Regions from separate parts of the Methylobacterium sp. C1 genome, predicted to be linked through region 3. Evidence: predicted binding sites of a transcription regulator. Region 3 holds the regulator's gene; each other region holds the start of a gene.
What was found. The regulator LexA, encoded in region 3, represses DNA repair genes until DNA is damaged. The targets are predictions, from matches to a motif close to TGTTCNNNNTGTGTTCNG.
Positions count from the first base shown of each region.

Region 1: a site for LexA is predicted at 2,604-2,621, ahead of uvrA (excinuclease ABC subunit UvrA). Genes of this name have one in related genera too.
Region 2: a site for LexA is predicted at 2,892-2,909, ahead of BKE41_RS19910 (DUF3072 domain-containing protein). Genes of this name have one in related genera too.

Region 1 covers NZ_CP017640.1:1,974,961-1,980,803, forward strand. The annotation lists gene BKE41_RS09190 (zinc-binding alcohol dehydrogenase family protein) at 1-726, shown strand, start outside; gene BKE41_RS09195 (cupin domain-containing protein) at 734-1,159, shown strand; gene BKE41_RS09200 (MFS transporter) at 1,162-2,340, opposite strand; gene uvrA (excinuclease ABC subunit UvrA) at 2,768-5,843, shown strand, end outside.
Region 2 covers NZ_CP017640.1:4,304,978-4,310,820, forward strand. The annotation lists gene BKE41_RS19895 (branched-chain amino acid ABC transporter substrate-binding protein) at 1-562, opposite strand, end outside; gene BKE41_RS19900 (polysaccharide biosynthesis/export family protein) at 726-1,895, opposite strand; gene BKE41_RS19905 (hypothetical protein) at 2,168-2,455, opposite strand; gene BKE41_RS19910 (DUF3072 domain-containing protein) at 2,599-2,883, opposite strand; gene BKE41_RS19915 (gluconokinase) at 3,059-3,625, shown strand; gene BKE41_RS19920 (Cof-type HAD-IIB family hydrolase) at 3,630-4,451, shown strand; gene BKE41_RS32205 (transglycosylase SLT domain-containing protein) at 4,607-5,843, shown strand, end outside.
Region 3 covers NZ_CP017640.1:2,469,555-2,475,397, forward strand. The annotation lists gene BKE41_RS11375 (Mu transposase C-terminal domain-containing protein) at 1-1,396, opposite strand, end outside; gene BKE41_RS11380 (hypothetical protein) at 1,398-1,619, opposite strand; gene BKE41_RS30265 (helix-turn-helix domain-containing protein) at 1,698-2,237, shown strand; gene lexA (transcriptional repressor LexA) at 2,580-3,308, shown strand; gene BKE41_RS11390 (ComEC/Rec2 family competence protein) at 3,302-5,563, opposite strand; gene gltX (glutamate--tRNA ligase) at 5,757-5,843, shown strand, end outside.

The DNA of each region.
Region 1 (5,843 bases), 490 kb from region 3:
AACGCCCAGTTCCACTGCGTCGATGCCCGCATCGTCGGGCGCAAGCCCGCGCGCCTCGACTGGGCGCAGGCCGCCGCCCTGCCGCTCACCGCGATCACCGCCTGGGAGACGCTGTTCGACCGGCTCGACACGGGCAAGCCGGTTCCGGGCGCCGCCCCGGCGATCCTGATCGTCGGCGGCGCGGGGGGCGTCGGATCGGTGGCCATCCAGCTCGCCCGGGAACTCACCGACCTCACCGTGATCGCCACCGCGTCGCGGCCCGAGACGGCGGCCTGGTGCCGGGACCTCGGCGCCCACCACGTGGTCGACCATTCCAAGCCCCTGGCGGCCGAGGTGGCGGCCCTGGGGCTCGGCGCGCCGGGCCTCGTCTTCTCCACGACCAACACCGACGCGCACCTCGCCGCGATCGTCGAGCTCATCGCCCCGCAGGGCCGCCTCGCCCTGATCGACGATCCGGAGCGCCTCGATGTCGGGCTCCTCAAGCGCAAGAGCCTGTCGCTGCACTGGGAGTTCATGTTCACCCGCTCGATGTTCGCCACCGCCGACATCGCTGCCCAGGGCGCGCTCCTCGACGAGGTCGCCCGCCTCATTGATTCGGGCCGCCTGCGCACCACCCTGGGAGAGCATTACGGGCGGATCGACGCCGCGAATCTCCGGCGCGCCCACGGCCTGATCGAGAGCGGGCGCGCCAGGGGCAAGATCGTGCTCGAAGGCTTCTCGGAGTGAGGACGCGATGACGGAGGCGGCGGGGACCGGGATCTTCGACGTGGCGGCACTGGCGGCGGCGCTGCCCGACAGCGCCGGGACCCTCCTGGTCGACACCTACCTGACCGACCGGGAGGCCGCGAGCGCCCGGGTGTTCCGGGTCTACCGGCCGACGCCGCCGCACTACCACGCCACCTGCGACGAGTACCTCTACTGCCTCTCGGGCCGGGGCACCTTCTGGATGCGCGATCCCGCCGCGGTGACCGCGTTCGGCCCCGGCCAGCTCCTGTTCTTCGAGAAGGGCACGGTCCACGCGATGCCGGCGCTCGAGCCCGGGGACCCGGTGGTGTTCCTGTCGATCGACACGCCCCGCCGGGCGCCGACCGACATCATCTTCGTGAACCCGGAGGACGGGACGCCGGCCAGCTTCATGGCGCGCAACGCGGAGGGTTGAGGTCAGACCCGCAGGGAGCGCCCGGCCGCCGCCACGCCGACGAGCAGGGCCGCCACGATCAGGAGCGCCGCGGGAAGGCCGAGCGCCTGCGCGGCGAAGCCGATCAGGGCCGGGCCCGCCAGCACCCCGGCATAGCCCAGCGTCGTCACCGCCGGCACCGCCACGCTCTCGGCCATCGCCCTCTGGCGGCCGGCCGCCGTGAACAGGACCGGGACGATGTTGGCGCAGCCCGCCCCGACCAGCGCGTAGCCGGCGAGTGCCGCCTCCCAGGCCGGGACGAGGACCGAGAGCGCGAGGCCGACGGCCGCCAGCAGGCCGCCGAGGACGACCACGCTCCGGCGCCCGAGCCGGGCCACGACCCGGTCGCCCGCGAGCCGGCCGACCGTCATCGTCACCGAGAAGGCCGCGTAGCCGAGCGCCGCCCAGGCCGGATCGAGCCCCCGCTGCTGGATCAGGAAGACCGCGCTCCAGTCGAGGGCCGAGCCCTCGGTGAGGAACACCACGAAGCAGAGCAGCCCCAGGACCAGCACCGGGCCGCGGGGCAGCGCGAAGGCGGGGCCGCCGCGCGCCCCTCCCCTGTCCGGCGGCAGGATGCCGGGCCAGGCGGCGGCGAACAGGGCCGCGATGCCGGCGGACAGGAGAAGCACGCTCCAGCCCGCGCCGAGGCCCGCCGCCAGCAGGCCGCTGGCGATCAGCGCCCCCAGGATGCAGCCGAGGCTGTAGAGGCCGTGGAAGCCCGACATCATCGGGTGCCCGCTCCGGCGCTCCACCGCGACCGCCTGCAGGTTCATGACGCAGTCCACCGCCCCCATCCCGGCCCCGAACAGCAGCAGCCCCAGGGTGAGCGTCACGAGCCCCGAGGCCGCGGCCAGCACCGGGAGGGCGAGGCCGAGGGCCAGCGTGCCGGCGAGCAGGACCGGCCGGAAGCCGAGCCGCGCGGCCGCGGCCCCGGCGCTCGGCATTGCCAGGATCGAGCCGACGCCGAAGGTGAGGAGCAGCAGGCCGAGCCCCGCCGCGTCGAGGCCGGCGCGGTCCTTCACCAGCGGCACCAGGGGCGCCCAGGTGGCGTTGGCGATGCCGACGATCAGGAACAGCAGCCGGGTGGACAGCCTCTGCCGGGCCGCGGCCCGGTCGTCGGCCCCCGGGATGGCAACCGGATCGGTCAGGTCGAGCGCTGGCATCGATGCCTGTCGGGACTTGGATCTGTGGGCGGGATTGGGCAATGTGGATCTCAACTCCCGCGGTGCAACACCGAAGGTGGGCCAAGGTTTGGCGAATCGAGGTCCGGCGAACCCGGGGCCGCCGGACTCCGATCGCGGCCGTTGGCTGCACGTCGTCGCCCGCGCAGCGAAGGGGCCCGGCGCGCGGCTCGTCAGCGTGGCGCCATCCGGATTGCTTCGCTGCGCGCGCAAAGACGGCTGCGCGTTCACCGAGCGGTTGCCGACGTACGCGTTTCGTTCTAGCAAGGGCGGCGCATGACGGGCCTGCGTCCCGCCGGCCGCATCTTGCCGTGAGCCCCCGCGGGCTCGACATGAGGCCGGTGCGGCGGCTGGCCCGCGCGCGAATCCGACTCTGACCGCGTCGACGCCTCGAAAGACCGCCGCCCTCATGGCCAAAGCCCAAGCTGGAAGTCGTGTCGCAAGCCGCGCCGGCGCCGCCAAAGCCGCTCCCAAGGCGCCCCTCAAGACAGCCTCGACGAAGGCAGGCTCAACGAAGGCGGCCCTGCCCAGACAGGCCCGCGCGAAGGGCGAGGCGCCCGCGGCCCGGACCGAGGCCGCCATCGACGCCAGGCTGGAGGCCCTGTTCGACGCCGCGCCGGCCCCCGTCGAGGACCGGCGGGTCATCGCGATCCGCGGCGCCCGGGAGCACAATCTCAAGAACGTCGACCTGACCATCCCCCGGGACAAGCTCGTCGTGTTCACCGGGCTCTCGGGCTCGGGCAAGTCGTCGCTCGCCTTCGACACGATCTACGCCGAGGGGCAGCGCCGCTACGTCGAGTCGCTCTCGGCCTACGCTCGCCAGTTCCTGGAGATGATGTCGAAGCCCGACGTCGACCAGATCGACGGGCTGTCGCCGGCCATCTCCATCGAGCAGAAGACCACCTCCAAGAATCCCCGCTCCACCGTGGGGACGGTCACCGAGATCTACGACTACATGCGCCTGCTCTGGGCGCGGGTCGGCATCCCCTACTCGCCGGCCACCGGCCTGCCGATCGAGAGCCAGACCGTCCAGCAGATGGTCGACCGCGTGCTGGAGCTGCCGGAGAAGACCCGGCTCTACCTGCTCGCGCCGGTGGTCCGCGGGCGGAAAGGCGAGTACCGCAAGGAAATCGCCGAGTACCAGAAGAAGGGCTTCCAGCGTCTGCGCGTGAACGGCGAGTACTACGCCATCGACGACGTGCCCAAGCTCGACAAGAAGTTCAAGCACGACATCGACGTGGTGGTCGACCGGATCGTGGTCCGCGCCGATATCGGCTCGCGCCTCGCCGAATCCTTCGAGACGGCGCTGGAGCTCGCCGACGGCGTCGCCGAGATCGTGTTCGCCGACGCCCCCGAGGGCGAGGCGCCCCGGACCATCACCTTCTCGTCGCGGTTCGCCTGCCCGGTCTCGGGCTTCACCATCGCGGAGATCGAGCCGCGTCTGTTCTCGTTCAACAACCCGTTCGGCGCCTGCCCGACCTGCAGCGGCATCGGCCACGAGATGCGGATCGATCCCGAGCTGGTGATCTCCGACCCGGCCCTGAGCCTGAAGCGCGGCGCGGTCGGCCCCTGGGCGAAGTCGACCTCGCCCTATTACGGCCAGACCCTGGAGGCGCTGGCCGAGCATTTCGGCTTCAAGACGGGCCTCCCCTGGCAGAGCCTGTCGGAGACCGCCCGCGCCATCGTGCTCTACGGCTCGGGCAAGCAGTCGATCCGCTTCGCCTACGACGACGGGTTGCGCAAGTACACGGTCAACAAGCCGTTCGAGGGCGTGATCCCGAACCTGGAGCGCCGCTACAAGGAGAGCGACTCGGACGCCGTCCGGGAGGAGATCGGGCGCTTCATGAGCGAGACGCCCTGCGCCGCCTGCGGCGGCAAGCGGCTGAAGCCCGAGGCGCTCGCCGTGAAGGTCGCCATGGCGGACATCGCCGACGTCACGGCCCTCTCGGTGAGCGAGGCGCACCGCTGGTTCTCGGAGCTGCCGGAGAAGCTGACCGCCAAGCAGAACGAGATCGCGGTCCGGATCCTGAAAGAGATCCGCGACCGGCTGACCTTCCTGGTGGATGTCGGCCTGGAATACCTGACGCTCGCCCGCGGCTCCGGCTCGCTCTCGGGCGGCGAGAGCCAGCGCATCCGGCTCGCCTCGCAGATCGGCTCGGGGCTGACCGGCGTGCTCTACGTGCTGGACGAGCCCTCGATCGGCCTGCACCAGCGCGACAACGAGCGGCTGCTCGGCACGCTCAAGCGCCTGCGCGACCTCGGCAACTCGGTGATCGTGGTCGAGCACGACGAGGACGCGATCCTGCAGGCCGATTACGTGGTCGATGTCGGGCCGGGCGCCGGCATCCACGGCGGCGAGATCATCGCGCAGGGGACGCCCGCCGAGGTGCTGGCGAATCCCGCCTCGCTCACCGCCAAGTATCTCACCGGCGCGATGTCCGTGCGCACCCCGACCGCGCGCCGCAAGGGCCGGAAGGGCAAGCTCGGGCTGTTCGGCGCAAGGGGCAACAATCTGAAGGACGTGGATGTCGAGATCCCGCTCGGCACCTTCACCTGCATCACCGGCGTGTCCGGGGGCGGCAAGTCGACCCTGGTGATCGACACGCTCTACAAGGCGGTGGCGAAGAAGCTGAACGGCGCCCTGGAGCACCCGGCGCCCTACGGGCGGCTGGAGGGGCTGGAGCACCTCGACAAGGTCATCGACATCGACCAGTCGCCGATCGGGCGCACCCCGCGCTCGAACCCCGCGACCTATATCGGCGCCTTCACGCCGATCCGCGACTGGTTCGCGGGCCTGCCCGAGGCCAAGGCGCGCGGCTACCAGCCCGGCCGCTTCTCGTTCAACGTCAAGGGCGGGCGCTGCGAGGCCTGCTCGGGCGACGGCGTCATCAAGATCGAGATGCACTTCCTGCCGGACGTCTACGTCACCTGCGACGTCTGCAAGGGCAAGCGCTACGACCGCGAGACCCTGGAGGTGAAGTACCGGGGCAAGTCGATCGCCGACGTGCTCGATTCCACCGTCGAGGAGGCGGCCGAGCTGTTCAAGGCGGTGCCGGCGATCCGCGACAAGCTCGAGACCCTGAAGCGGGTCGGCCTGCACTACGTCCATGTCGGCCAGCAGGCCACCACCCTGTCGGGGGGCGAGGCGCAGCGGGTGAAGCTCTCCAAGGAGCTGTCGAAGCGCGCCACCGGCCGCACGCTCTACATCCTCGACGAGCCGACCACCGGCCTGCACTTCCACGACGTCGCCAAGCTTATGGAGGTCCTCCACGAGCTGGTCGACCAGGGCAACACGGTGGTGGTGATTGAGCACAACCTCGAAGTGATCAAGACCGCCGACTGGGTGATCGACATGGGCCCCGAGGGCGGCGACGGCGGCGGCCGGGTGGTGGCCCAGGGGACGCCCGAGGCGATCGCGCGCGCGACCGCGAGCCATACCGGCCGGTTCCTGCGCGAGGTGCTGGAGCGGCGCCCCGCCTCACCGG
Region 2 (5,843 bases), 1.8 Mb from region 3:
CGAGGCTGCGGGCCGCCGGCGTCTGGTCCTGGATCAGCGCGATCTTCCGGTCGCGGAACCGCTCGGCCAGCACGGCGGCGGACAGGCGGGCCTGATCGTCGTCGCGGCCGCAGACCCGGAAGATGTTCGGCAATCCCCGGTCGGTGAGCCGCGCCGCCACCGAGGCCGCGGTGATCATCACCACCCCGTTCTGCGCGTAGATGTCGGAGGCCGCGATGGAGGCGTTCGAGCAGACATGGCCGACGACGAGCCGGACGTTGGACCGGACGAAGTGGTTGGCCACCGCCATCGCGGTGTTCGAGTCGCAGGCATCGTCCTGCACGTCCAGGGTCACGGGCTGGCCGTCGAGGCCGCCCATGGCGTTGGCGTCCCGGGCCGCGGCCTCAACGCCGCGCAGGACCTGCTCGCCGACCGCCACGTAGGGGCCAGACCGCGGAACCGCCACGCCGATCACCACGTCGGCCGCCGCGCGGGAGGCCGGCAGGAGCGCGAGACACAGGCTCAGGGCGATCAGCGCGGGCCGGAGCGGCCCGCGGGCGGGGACGAAACGTCCGATCTTCATCGGGCTCTTCTGGGCATCCTTGCGCGACACGTCGGCGCGACGGCGGATGCGGCTCCGTAGCCTCGATCCCGCCCCGCACCCAGTGCCCATACGCGAGGACGCGCCGAAACGCGATTTTTTTCCGCGGCGGTCCTCTGGGCGACCCGGTGCCTGATTCCGGTGCCTACTTGGCGTAGGCGTAGGCCGTCGCCGCGGAGGCGACCGGTCCGGTGACGCCGTTGAAGGCGGTGAGGACCTTCTGGACCTCGGTGAAGGGCGCGTTCGACACGTAGATCAGGTCGCGGTTGCGCATCCGGAACGCCTGCGACACGAACAGGCTGTTGGGGTCGCGCATGTCGATCCGGTAGACCACCGGCACCAGAGGCGTGCCGAGCAGCTTCGAGCCGGGGCTGAGACGACGCACGACGCTGGCCGGCTCGAACCGGAAGATGAAGGTGCCGGCCGGGTCGGCGGCGAAGTCCGACAGGCCGCGCGCCTTGGCCAGCGCCTGCGCCAGCGTGATCCCGTCGGCCTGGAACGGCAGCTCGGTGCTGTTGCCCAGCGCGCCCACCGCGATGAAGGTCTGCGGGTCGCGCACCAGGGTCAGCACGTCGTTGGGCCGCAGGTAGATGTTCTCACGCGGGTTCGACACCACCGTGGTCAGCGGCACGGTCGCGGTCACCGGCCCGCGCGAGAGCCGCACGAAGGTCTCGTTGACCGGCGCGCGGTTGCCGCCGGCGGCGGCGATGACGTCGAGGATGCGGTCGCCGTGGCCCGAGAGCGGCAGGCGGGCGCCGGCGGCGCCCTCGCCGGTGACGGTGACGGCCTGGGAGATCGGGCGTGTGACCGAGACCAGCACCTGCGGCTGGATGGCCTTGCCGGCGAGCTCGTTCTCGATGAGCGCCTGGACGTCCTGGGTGCGGCGGCCGGCGACCTTGATGCGGCCGGCGTAGGGCACCGAGATGGCGCCGTCGCGCCCGACGGGCTGCTCGGGGATGAGGGCGGACTTGGAACCTGCGGAGAAGCGGTCGGCGACGAGGGGCCCGGAGAACAGGCCGCCGGACCCGGCTTCCCAGATGGAGACCGAGACCATGTCGCCGATGCCGATGACCGGCTCGGAGGAGGGGCGGTGGTCGCCGAAGGAGGCGAGCAGGCTGTCCAACGGCCGGCCGCGCAGGGCCTCGACCACGGAGGGAGTGACGTCGATGATCTCGTAGCGGGCGAGCAGGCCCCCGTCGGCCGTGGCGACCTCAGCCCCGGCCTGGATCGCGCTCGCCGTCGGACCCGCCGCGGGCAGGTACGTGCAGCCCGACATCGCCGTGACGGCGAGCAGGACGAGGGGAAGTTTGCGCATCCAGATGTTGCCCATCGGTATTGCCGAGCCCGTGCCTAGCCCATAGCGGCCCAGGTGTCCGTAGCGGGTGAGCCACACTCCGCCCGCCACGGCCGAGACTGCTAAGTCATCCTCGTTAAGCACAGCTTTTTCGGGGCACTGGAACGACAAATGCCGGGCGTATCGCCCGCGGCCGAAATATCGGGACACAAATCCGGACGCTGTCGGCGGTAACGGATCTGCCGATCGACGCCCAGGGCCGGCCGGACCGGGCGCGATCCGCTCGCTGCCCGTCACTGCCCCTGGGTCACCGCCGCGGTGATGTCGCCGTAGACGGCGCTGACGCGGGATACGTAGTAGCGGATGCTGCCCACCGCGACGATGAAGATCAGGCCACCGAGCAGGGCGTACTCCGTCGCGGTGGATCCGCGGAGGTCGCGGGCGAACCGTGCGGCCGCGGCCCGGATCCGACCCGACGGGGCGGACGCCGCCCAGGATCGCACAGCGCGCAGCCCCGCTCCGTCGCCGCCCGGCTCTTCCATGGTCGAACGCGCCTTCCAGTCCCACTGTCCGCGTGACATCACGCGCTCCGAACGCTGGTACCCGAGCCCGATTGCCGCCGGCTTAACGAAGTGTTCGAAACAGGGGATCGGGCCGAGTCCGGGCGGGATAGGCACCGCCCGGCACGGTGACGGGGCGCCCGCGAGGGCGCGCCCGTGACGGCTCAGGCGTGGCCGGCCTTATGGCGCAGGTCGTCGATCCGCTTCGAGGCCTCGGCCTTGTCGAGGTCGGGGTCGAACGCCTTCGGCTCCTTCGCCTCCTCCGACAGCGTCTTCAGATAGGAGGCCTGCGCGCCGGTCATCGGCTCGCCGCCGGTCGTCCACTGGTCCGGATCCTTGATCTGGTTCGACACGTCCTTCGGGTCGGTCTTGGGGTTCTCCGGCGCGTCCTGGCGCGCTCCGGAATCCCGGCCCGCCTTCGAGGTCGCCTTCGCGGTGGTGGTGGCCATGCGACTGATGTTCCCTGATTGTTCGCGTTCTGGGGCATCAACGCGGCCGGCCGCGCCCCGGTTCCTGCGGCCGCGGCGGCGCCGTCGGGCGCGGCGATCTTCCCTTCCTCGCGCCCGCTCCGCATGATTGCGACGCGCGGCGCCCCCGGCGCACCTCGGAGGCACGGTGATCCGGATGACGTCCCAATCACAGCCGACGCCCGATGCCCGGACGGCCGCTCAAGTGCTCGTGGTCATGGGTGTCTCGGGGTCCGGGAAGAGTACCGTGGCGGCGCTGATCGCCGAGAAGCTCGGCTGGATCTTCGTGGACGGCGACAGCTTCCACACACCGGAGCATGTGGCGAAGATGCGCGCGGGCCACGCCCTCGACGACGCGGACCGCGCGCCCTGGCTCGCCCGGATCGCGACCTGGATCCAGCAGCGCCTCGACGCCGGCGAGTCCGGCGTGGTCGTCTGCTCGGCCCTCAGGCGCGCGTACCGGGACGTCCTGACCCGGGGCAGCCGGCGCGTTCGCCTCGTCTACCTCGACGGCGACAAGGCCCTGATCGCCCGGCGCCTCGCGGAGCGCCAGGGCCATTTCATGTCGCCGGTCCTCCTCGACAGCCAGTTCGCGACCCTCGAGGTCCCGGGGGCCGACGAGCACCCGATCACCATCGGGATCCTCGAGCCGCCCGAGGCGATTGCCGACCGGGTCGTGGCGGAACTCGCCGCCGCGGCGCGCCGGGATCCGGGCAGGGAGTGACGCGATGACAGCAGAAGCCGGCAAGGCCGCGGGGATCGCGCTGGTGATCTCCGACGTCGACGGCACCCTGGTGACCGGCGACAAGCGCCTGACCGCGGCGACGGTGGCGGCCGTGCGCCGCCTGCGCGCGGCCGGGATCGGCTTCAGCATCGCCTCGGCGCGGCCCCCGATCGGCCTGCGGAGCCTCGTGGCGGAACTCGGCCTCGACCTGCCGATGGGGGCCTTCAACGGCGCGAGCGTCGTCCGGCCAGACCTGTCGATCATCGAGGAGCGGACCATTCCCGAGGCGGCGGCCCGGTCGGCCCTCGACCGGCTCCTGGCCGAGGGGCTGGATGTGTGGGTCTTCGCCGACGGCGCGTGGTGCCTGCGCGACCCGGACGGTCCCTACACCGACCTGGAGCGCCGCACGATCGGCGCGGAGCCCCGGGTCGTGGCGGATCTCGGCACGCTCACGGGATCGGCCGCCAAGATCGTCGGCGTCAGCCGCGACCACGCCCACCTCGCGGCCTGCGAGACGCGCATCGCCGCGGCACTGGCAGGCCGGGCCACCGTCCACCGCTCGCAGGCCTACTATCTCGACGTGACTCCGCCCGATCTCGACAAGGGTCGCTTCGTCGCCTGGATGAGCGCGCACCTCGCCATCCCGCGCGAGCGGATCGCCACCTTCGGCGATGCCGGGAACGACCGCCCGATGTTCGCGCAGAGCGGCTACGCGGTGGCGATGGGCAATGCCGAGGCGAGCGTCCAGGCGGCCGCGAGCGCGGTCACGGACAGCAACGACGCCGACGGGTTCGCCCGCGCGGTCGAGCGCCTCATCCTCCCCTGACCGGCCGACCGCGTCCGCGCGCCGCCCTGTGGCGCGCGGATCACAAGCGGGCCCGTCGCCCCGGTCGCCCACAGGCTGCCGAACCGGGGCCGCTTTCCGGCCTCATTTCCCCGTGACCTAGCTTGACCACAGAACAAGCAGCACCGGGTCTCGGAATGCATCGCCTCATCCTGGCCGCCGTCCTCGCGGTCGCGCCCGCCGCCGCCTTCGGGCAGGGCGCGCGCGACAATATCGACGCGCTGATCGAGCAGCAGGCCAAGGCGAACGGCGTTCCGGCGAGCTTCGTGCACGCCGTGGTGAAGCGCGAGAGCAACTACAACCCGCGGGCCAAGGGCGGCAGCGCCCTCGGCCTCATGCAGATCAAGCACGCGACCGCGCGCAGCCTGGGCTACACCGGCGACGCCGCCGGCCTGTACGATCCGGAGACCAACCTGCGCTACGGCGTGGCCTATCTGGCGGGCGCCTACCGCACGGCCAAGGGCAACGTCAGCCAAGCCTACCAGTACTACAACCGCGGCTACTACTACGCCGCCAAGCGCCAGGGCATCTCCACCGAAGTCGCCTCGGTGGTCGCGCCGGTGGCAGCGTCGGCCAGCGCCCTGGCGAGCCTGTTCGGCGGCGGCGTCGCCGACACCCGGAACAACCCCGCTGCCGCCGCCCTGGCCTACGCACCCACCGCCGCCGCGGTGGCGGAGGTTCCGACCGAGACCGTCGAGGTACCGCTGCCGCCGCGCCGGCCCGCCGCCCTGGCCGGCGCGGCGATCGAGCTCGCCAGCCTGTCCATCGACCCGGCCGCCGCGGCTCCGGGCCCGGCCCCGGGCACCGCGCAGGCCGCCGCGGCGCCCGCCGTGGAGGTGCCGCTACCGCCGCGCCGCCCGCGGCCCTGGGCAGCGCCGTCGCGGCGGCCGCGCCGGCGCAGATCGCGGAGCTCCGGCTCTCTCCGCAGCCCGAGGCCACCCCGCTGCGATGACCCCCGCGGCCGCTCCGGCGCCGACCACCGAGGCCGCGGTCGAGGCCGTCGAGGTGCCGCTGCCGCCGCGCCGGCCGTCGCTCCAGATGCTCGCCGCCGCCACACCGCGGCGCGCGCCGGCCGCCGCGCCGGTGCAGGAGGCCACGGCCCTGCCGGTCGAGTAGCGCGCCCTTCCGAACCGGCCGCGCACCGGGAAACCGCCGGCCGGCCGGGCCCTCTGCCCACACAAGGATCATGCCCAAGGCTTGACCATCGGGTCGATCCGCAACACATAGGCGCCACGCCAGCAACGTGGTTGGATCGCTACGGTACGGACCGGCGCCGCAAGACAGCGGCCGTACGCGGGTGGCGCACGACAGATCTCAGGGCAGGAAACGCCGGTCCACGCGCGCACGTTCGGGCAGTATCCTGTCCGGCGGAAC
Region 3 (5,843 bases):
GATCGCCCTTCTGAGGGTCGCTGTTGTAGTAGGCCAGCAGCCCCTCGAACCGGGCGCAGAACTCATCGAAGCTTCCGTCGAACGGCTCCGGTGCACGCCCAAGGTTGCCCGAGCGCGTCTTCATTCGGTCGCCGCCGATGTAGCCTTTCACTGGAGCTAGGATCTTCTGCTCCAGGGCGCGGAACGAGCCCTCCAGGATGCCCTTCGCCGCAGCGTTGTATGGAGCCGCTCGCGTGATCCCGCCGCCTTGCCCCGATCGACAATCGAGGTTGGTGAGCTTTATGGCGTCGCGCACGAAGTCGGCGAAGGCGTACTCCGAGCCGTTGTCGAGGTAGAGGTGAGCCGGCATGCCCCAGTGCGGATCCTGAGTCATGGCAACGAAGCTGCGGATCAGATCAGCGTTGCGGACCGCGGTGCCGGGCTCGCACAGCACGAGGTCCAAGCGCAGGCGGCGGTTCGCTGCATCGAGCCAAGCGATGCCTTTGGGTGTCGCGAGTGAGCCATCCTGCCGCCGCACGTACACATCGAAGTGGTGCACGTCGCCGTAGACCACCTCCATGGGCGCGAGACCGGCAGAGGTGAGCCGCACCCGCGGCCGGGCGTTGTCCCATTCCTTCGTGTTGGTGCGGTATCCGTGGACGCGACGAGCATCCCGGCCGGCCTCGATGACGTGCTTCGGGAGCCGGCAGGCCGACAGGTTGGCTTCGTAGTCTCCGATGCCCGCCTGGGCCGTCAGCTCGGCCAGGCGCTCGGATGCTAGGCGCACGACGCCGCTGTAGCTCGTGCCATTGCCCCAGAGGGCGCGGATGTACCGTTGGATCGTTCCGGCGATCCGCTCGCGGGTATCATCATCCAGGGCGACAGTCGCGGCATCCCAGCGACGGGTGATGATCGGTAGGCTCTCCGGCTTCACCTCGCGCCGCTTGCGCACGAGGCCGCGGATGCCGGAGGCCGTCGCCTTGCTGACCTTGCGCTCGATGTCCCGAAGGCTCGGGACGAACCAACGTCCGTCCGGGCCGCACACCTCAACGCCTGCCAGCGCCTCCATGACGGATCGGCGTTCGCGCGAGCCCTTCGGATGGGCGAGAGCCGGACGAAGGAAGTAAGCCCACCACTCGGCCGCTTGAACGGCTCTCGCGGACGGGTTCAACAGCCCTTCAACACGCGTTTCCGCGGCTTCAATGCGGAGCTGAAGTTCGGGCGGGAGGCTCGTTGCCAGAACGCGCCACGAAGCTCCAGCCTGTCCACCGCGCCCGTGGCACATGCGAACGTTGAGGCGCGATCCGCGCCAGGTCTGCGCCTTCCCGGAGCCGATCCGCCCTAGAGCGTGCCGAACCTTGCGTTCAGAAATGCCAGCAGCCTGAGCCACTTCGGAGGCGGTGACCCAGTCCTCCATTTCAGGCCGCCGTATCCAGCACGTCCCGGATAATCTGCGTCCTAAGGGCTATGGCCTTGCGACCAAGAGACCGCCCCTTCAGCGCTCTGTAGGCGAGCTGGCGACAGATGCCGCGGGTCTTCAGATACGTATTGAGCGAGCTGCCCTGTGCGATGAGGACAGAACGCACACGTGCGTATTCGGCCTCATAAGCTTGCACGGTATCGTGCAACACGATGTCCATGATAGGCTCCGGTTTTGTAACCGAAATGGAAACACCCCTGTAGCCATTATGTCAACTCCCATCGATCGAGGGCTGCCGGTGTCGTCATCCAACCAAGCGCAACAGATAAATGCTGATGCTGTCCTTGATCGGATGAAAGAGATATATGATGTCGATACAGATACCGCCTTGGCCGATGTTCTTCGCACCACTAGACAAAACATATCAAAGTGGAGATCGCGTAACTCAGTGCCTTATGCAGAGGCGGTGGCCGCATCATATGCTCGGAATGCGTCAATAGATTACATTCTGACGGGTCGAGGCGATAAAGGTCGACAGCAAGGTGGCGAAGTAGAACTTGATGTTCAGCTCTTGCGAGCGATCTTGCTTAGCCTGCTGGCCTTTGAGCGCATCAAAGTCATTGGTGCGGACACCGTGACCGAGCTCAATCAGATGGCTAAAGCTATTGCTTTCCAATATAAACGAGCGGCCGAGGCTGCGCAGCAGTTACAGAAAAATGAAGGGCTCGATGCCGAAGCGGCACGTGCCGTAGCCGTTGCGGCAACAGAACTCATGTCCTCGGATGGGACGGCATTCGGTCCGCGCCTTGATCCCACGGACACCGATCGCAGCGACTGACCGACGCCTCACGCCGCAGGGTCCGCAATAGGGTCCGCATTCGGCCGACCGCAATGTGCATGGTCCGCAAAAAATTACTGCCGTACAACGAGTTACTTATAACTGGCGATGCCGGACCTGCGCGATCAAGGTCCGCAATGCGGGTCCCCCAAACTGTGGAATGGCATCAGATTTTTCTGCCCTCCGCCAGTTAGCGATGGCGAGTTGCCCGCCAATTTGGCTGCGCCGCCCCAGAGCGTGGCGGTGCCGCTCTTGCGGAACACTTGCGGAACGTTTAACCTGTTCGTGATTTGTTTCGGAGACCGTCACGTGGCGGTCCGCCAAGCCGCGAGTCCCCCGTCGATGCTCACGCGCAAGCAGCTGGACCTCCTGCGATTCATCCAGAGCCGGATGCAGGAATGCGGCGTCCCGCCGTCGTTCGACGAGATGAAGGATGCCCTCGACCTCAAGTCGAAATCCGGCATCCACCGGCTGATCACGGCGCTGGAGGAGCGCGGCTTTCTCCGGCGCCTGCCGAATCGGGCGCGCGCCATCGAGGTGATCCGCATCCCCGAGAGCCTGACGCAGGCCGCGCCGGCGCCCCAGACCCCCGCCGAGCCGCGCCGCTTCACGCCGAGCGTGGTCGAGGGCGGCAAGTCCAAGCAGCCGCCGGCCCCGGCGAGCACGCGGATGATCGACGAGTCCGGCCGGGCCATCTCGATCCCCGTCATGGGCCGGATCGCGGCCGGTACGCCCGTCTCGGCGATCCAGAACCAGAGCCACGCCATCACCCTGTCGCCGGACTTCGTGGCCGGCGGCGAGCACTACGCCCTCGAGGTGCGCGGCGACTCGATGGTCGAGGCCGGGATCCTGGACGGCGACCTCGTGGTCATCCGCAAGCAGGACACCGCCAATACCGGCGACATCATCGTGGCGCTGATCGACGACGAGGAGGCGACGCTCAAGCGCCTGCGCCGCCGCGGCTCCTCGATCGCCCTGGAGGCCGCCAACCCGGCCTACGAGACCCGCGTGCTCGGGCCCGACCGGGTCCGGATCCAGGGCCGCCTCGTCAGCCTCGTCCGCCGCTACTGAAGCGGCTCGGCCGGCGCGTCGCCGGGAGCGAGGTCTCCGCCCGGCGCGGCGGCCCCGTCCTCCGCGGTGACCGGCCGCGGCGGTCCCGGATCGCGTCCCGGGGCCGGCCGCCAGGGCACGGCGCGCCCGTCGTCCCGGGCGAAGCGCGCGGCGAAGCCGTCGCCGTCGGCCCGGAGGGCCACGGCCCCGCGGGCGGCGAGGACTTGCCGATCGATCACCAGGGGGCCCGTGCAGGTCGGCGGCGCCGCGAGGAAGGTGATCAGCACCGCGGCGCGGGCGCAGTCCTCCGGGAAGGCCCGCCTGTCCCGGACGAGGGCGACCGCCCGCCCGTCCGGCAGCCGGGCGGTGCAGCCGAGCCGGTCGCAGCGCCCGCTGCCCGACCGGACGATGAGCGCCGCGGGCCGCCGCCCGTCACCGTCCGCCTTCAGCCACTGCTCGAGGACGAAGCCGGAGGGGCTTCCGAGGGCCGCGAGCCGCCCGTCCGGACCCCGCACCGCCGCTCCCGCGCCCTGCCGGTCGACGTAGAGGTCGTAGCGGTCGGGCCGGGCCGCGAGGACGAGGCCGAGCAGGACCGGCGGCACGGCGAGCCAGCGCAGGCGGGAGGCCGGCAGCGTCGCCAGCAGCAAGCCCGCGGTCAGCAGGGTCAGCGCCGCGGCGCCGAAGGCCGGCAGCACCAGGCTCGCCCGCTCGAACCCGGCGATCCAGTCCGAGATCGCCAGCATGCCGGCCACCGCCTGCCCCATCAGCCACCAGACCGGCCGGTCGAGGGCGAAGGGATAGGCGAGGCAGCCGATCACCGCGGCGGGCATCACCACCAGGGAGACGAGCGGCAGGGTCAGGGCGTTGCCGACGAGGCCGAAGGGCTGGACCGTCTGGAAGTGGTAGGTGGCGAAGGGGGCCGTCGCGACCTGCGCCACAAGGGTCGTGGCCAGGGTCCCGGTGATCGCCGAGAGGCCGGTGCCGACGAGGCGGCCGATCCGCCCGGCCCCGGGGCGCACGAACAGCCGCCCGTCGATCAGCCGGGCGCAGGCGATCAGCCCGGCCACGGCGCCGAAGGACATCTGGAAGCTCGGGCCGAGCAGGCCCTCCGGCTCCCGGGCGAGCGCGATCAGCGCCGCGAGGGCGAGGTTGCGCATCGACAGGGCCGGCCGGTCCACCAGGATCGCGCCCAGCATGATCAGGGTCATGATCAGCGAGCGCTCGGCCGCGATGTCCCAGCCCGAGAAGGCGCAGTAGGCGGTGACGCCGACCATGGCGAAGCCGGCCGCGATCTTCTTGATCGGCCAGAGGAGCGCGCAGAGCGGCACCGCGGCGAGGACCGCCCGCACCAGCCAGAACACCACGCCGGCGGCCAGCACCATGTGGAGGCCCGAGATCGACACCACGTGGTAGATGCCCGCGGCGCGGAGCGCGTCGTTGGTCGCCGGTCCGATGAGGCCGCGCTTGCCGGTCACCAGGGCCGCCGCCACCGCGCCCGCCTGGCCGCCGGCGGCCTCCGCGATCCGGCGCGTGAGCCCGTTGCGGGCCGCGTCCAGCGCCGCGGCGAGCCGCAGGCCCAGCGGCGGCGGCTCGGACGGCGCCCGGACGGTGACCGCGCCGACCAGCGAGCCCACCGCGCCGATCCCCTGGAAGTAGGCGTCCCGGGCGAAGTCGTAGCCGCCGGGCCGGGCCGCCTCCGGGGGCGGCAGCAGCCGCGCCGTGGCGGCGACGACGTCCCCGGGGCGCGGGATCGGCGTCTTGCGGAACGAGACCCGCACCCGGGCGGGCCGCGCCTCGGGCGCGAGGCCGGCGAAGCTCTCCACCCGGATCACCAGCCGGGCGCCGACCTCGCGCTCGTCCAGGGCCTCGACCGTTCCGACGAGCGGACCGATCGTGGTGCGCGTCAGGATCGGCGCGGCGACCTGCGTGACCCGCCAGGTCGCCGCCGCGAAGCCGAGGAGCGCGGCCGCCACCGCGAGCGCCGCCGCCAGGGCCGCCGGCCGCGCGCCGAGGACGGGAACCGGCGCCAGCGCGAAGGCGGCCGCGATCAGGGGCGCGGCCAGGCTCGGCGCGCCGTCGGCCGCCGCGAAGTAGACCAGGATCCCGCCGCCGAAGGCCACTGCCAGCCAGGGGAACAGCCGGCGCTGCTCGGCCTCGCGGGCGAGACCGGCGGCGACCCAGCCGCGGAGCGCCGGTAGGGCGGGCGGGAGGGCTCGGACGCGCGGGCCGATCAGCGCCACCGCGCCGCCCGCCCGCCTCGCGCCGATCCGCCGCATCGCCGCCGCCCCGCTCCGCGCGACCTGTCGTCGGGGCCGAGCGATTCTGCGGGCGATTCTTAACGCATCCGCCGGCCCGTGCTACAGCCGGCTCTTCGTGCTACGGGCGCCCTGTCGAGCCCCTCGCCGCTCCGCCGCCCCTTCGCCGTCCGTCGCGCTCCGTCCGCGACCAGCCCCGGAACATACCGGACCGATGTCCTCAGCCGTCGTCACGCGCTTCGCCCCCTCGCCCACCGGCTACCTGCACATCGGCGGGGCCCGCACGGCTTTGTTCAACTGG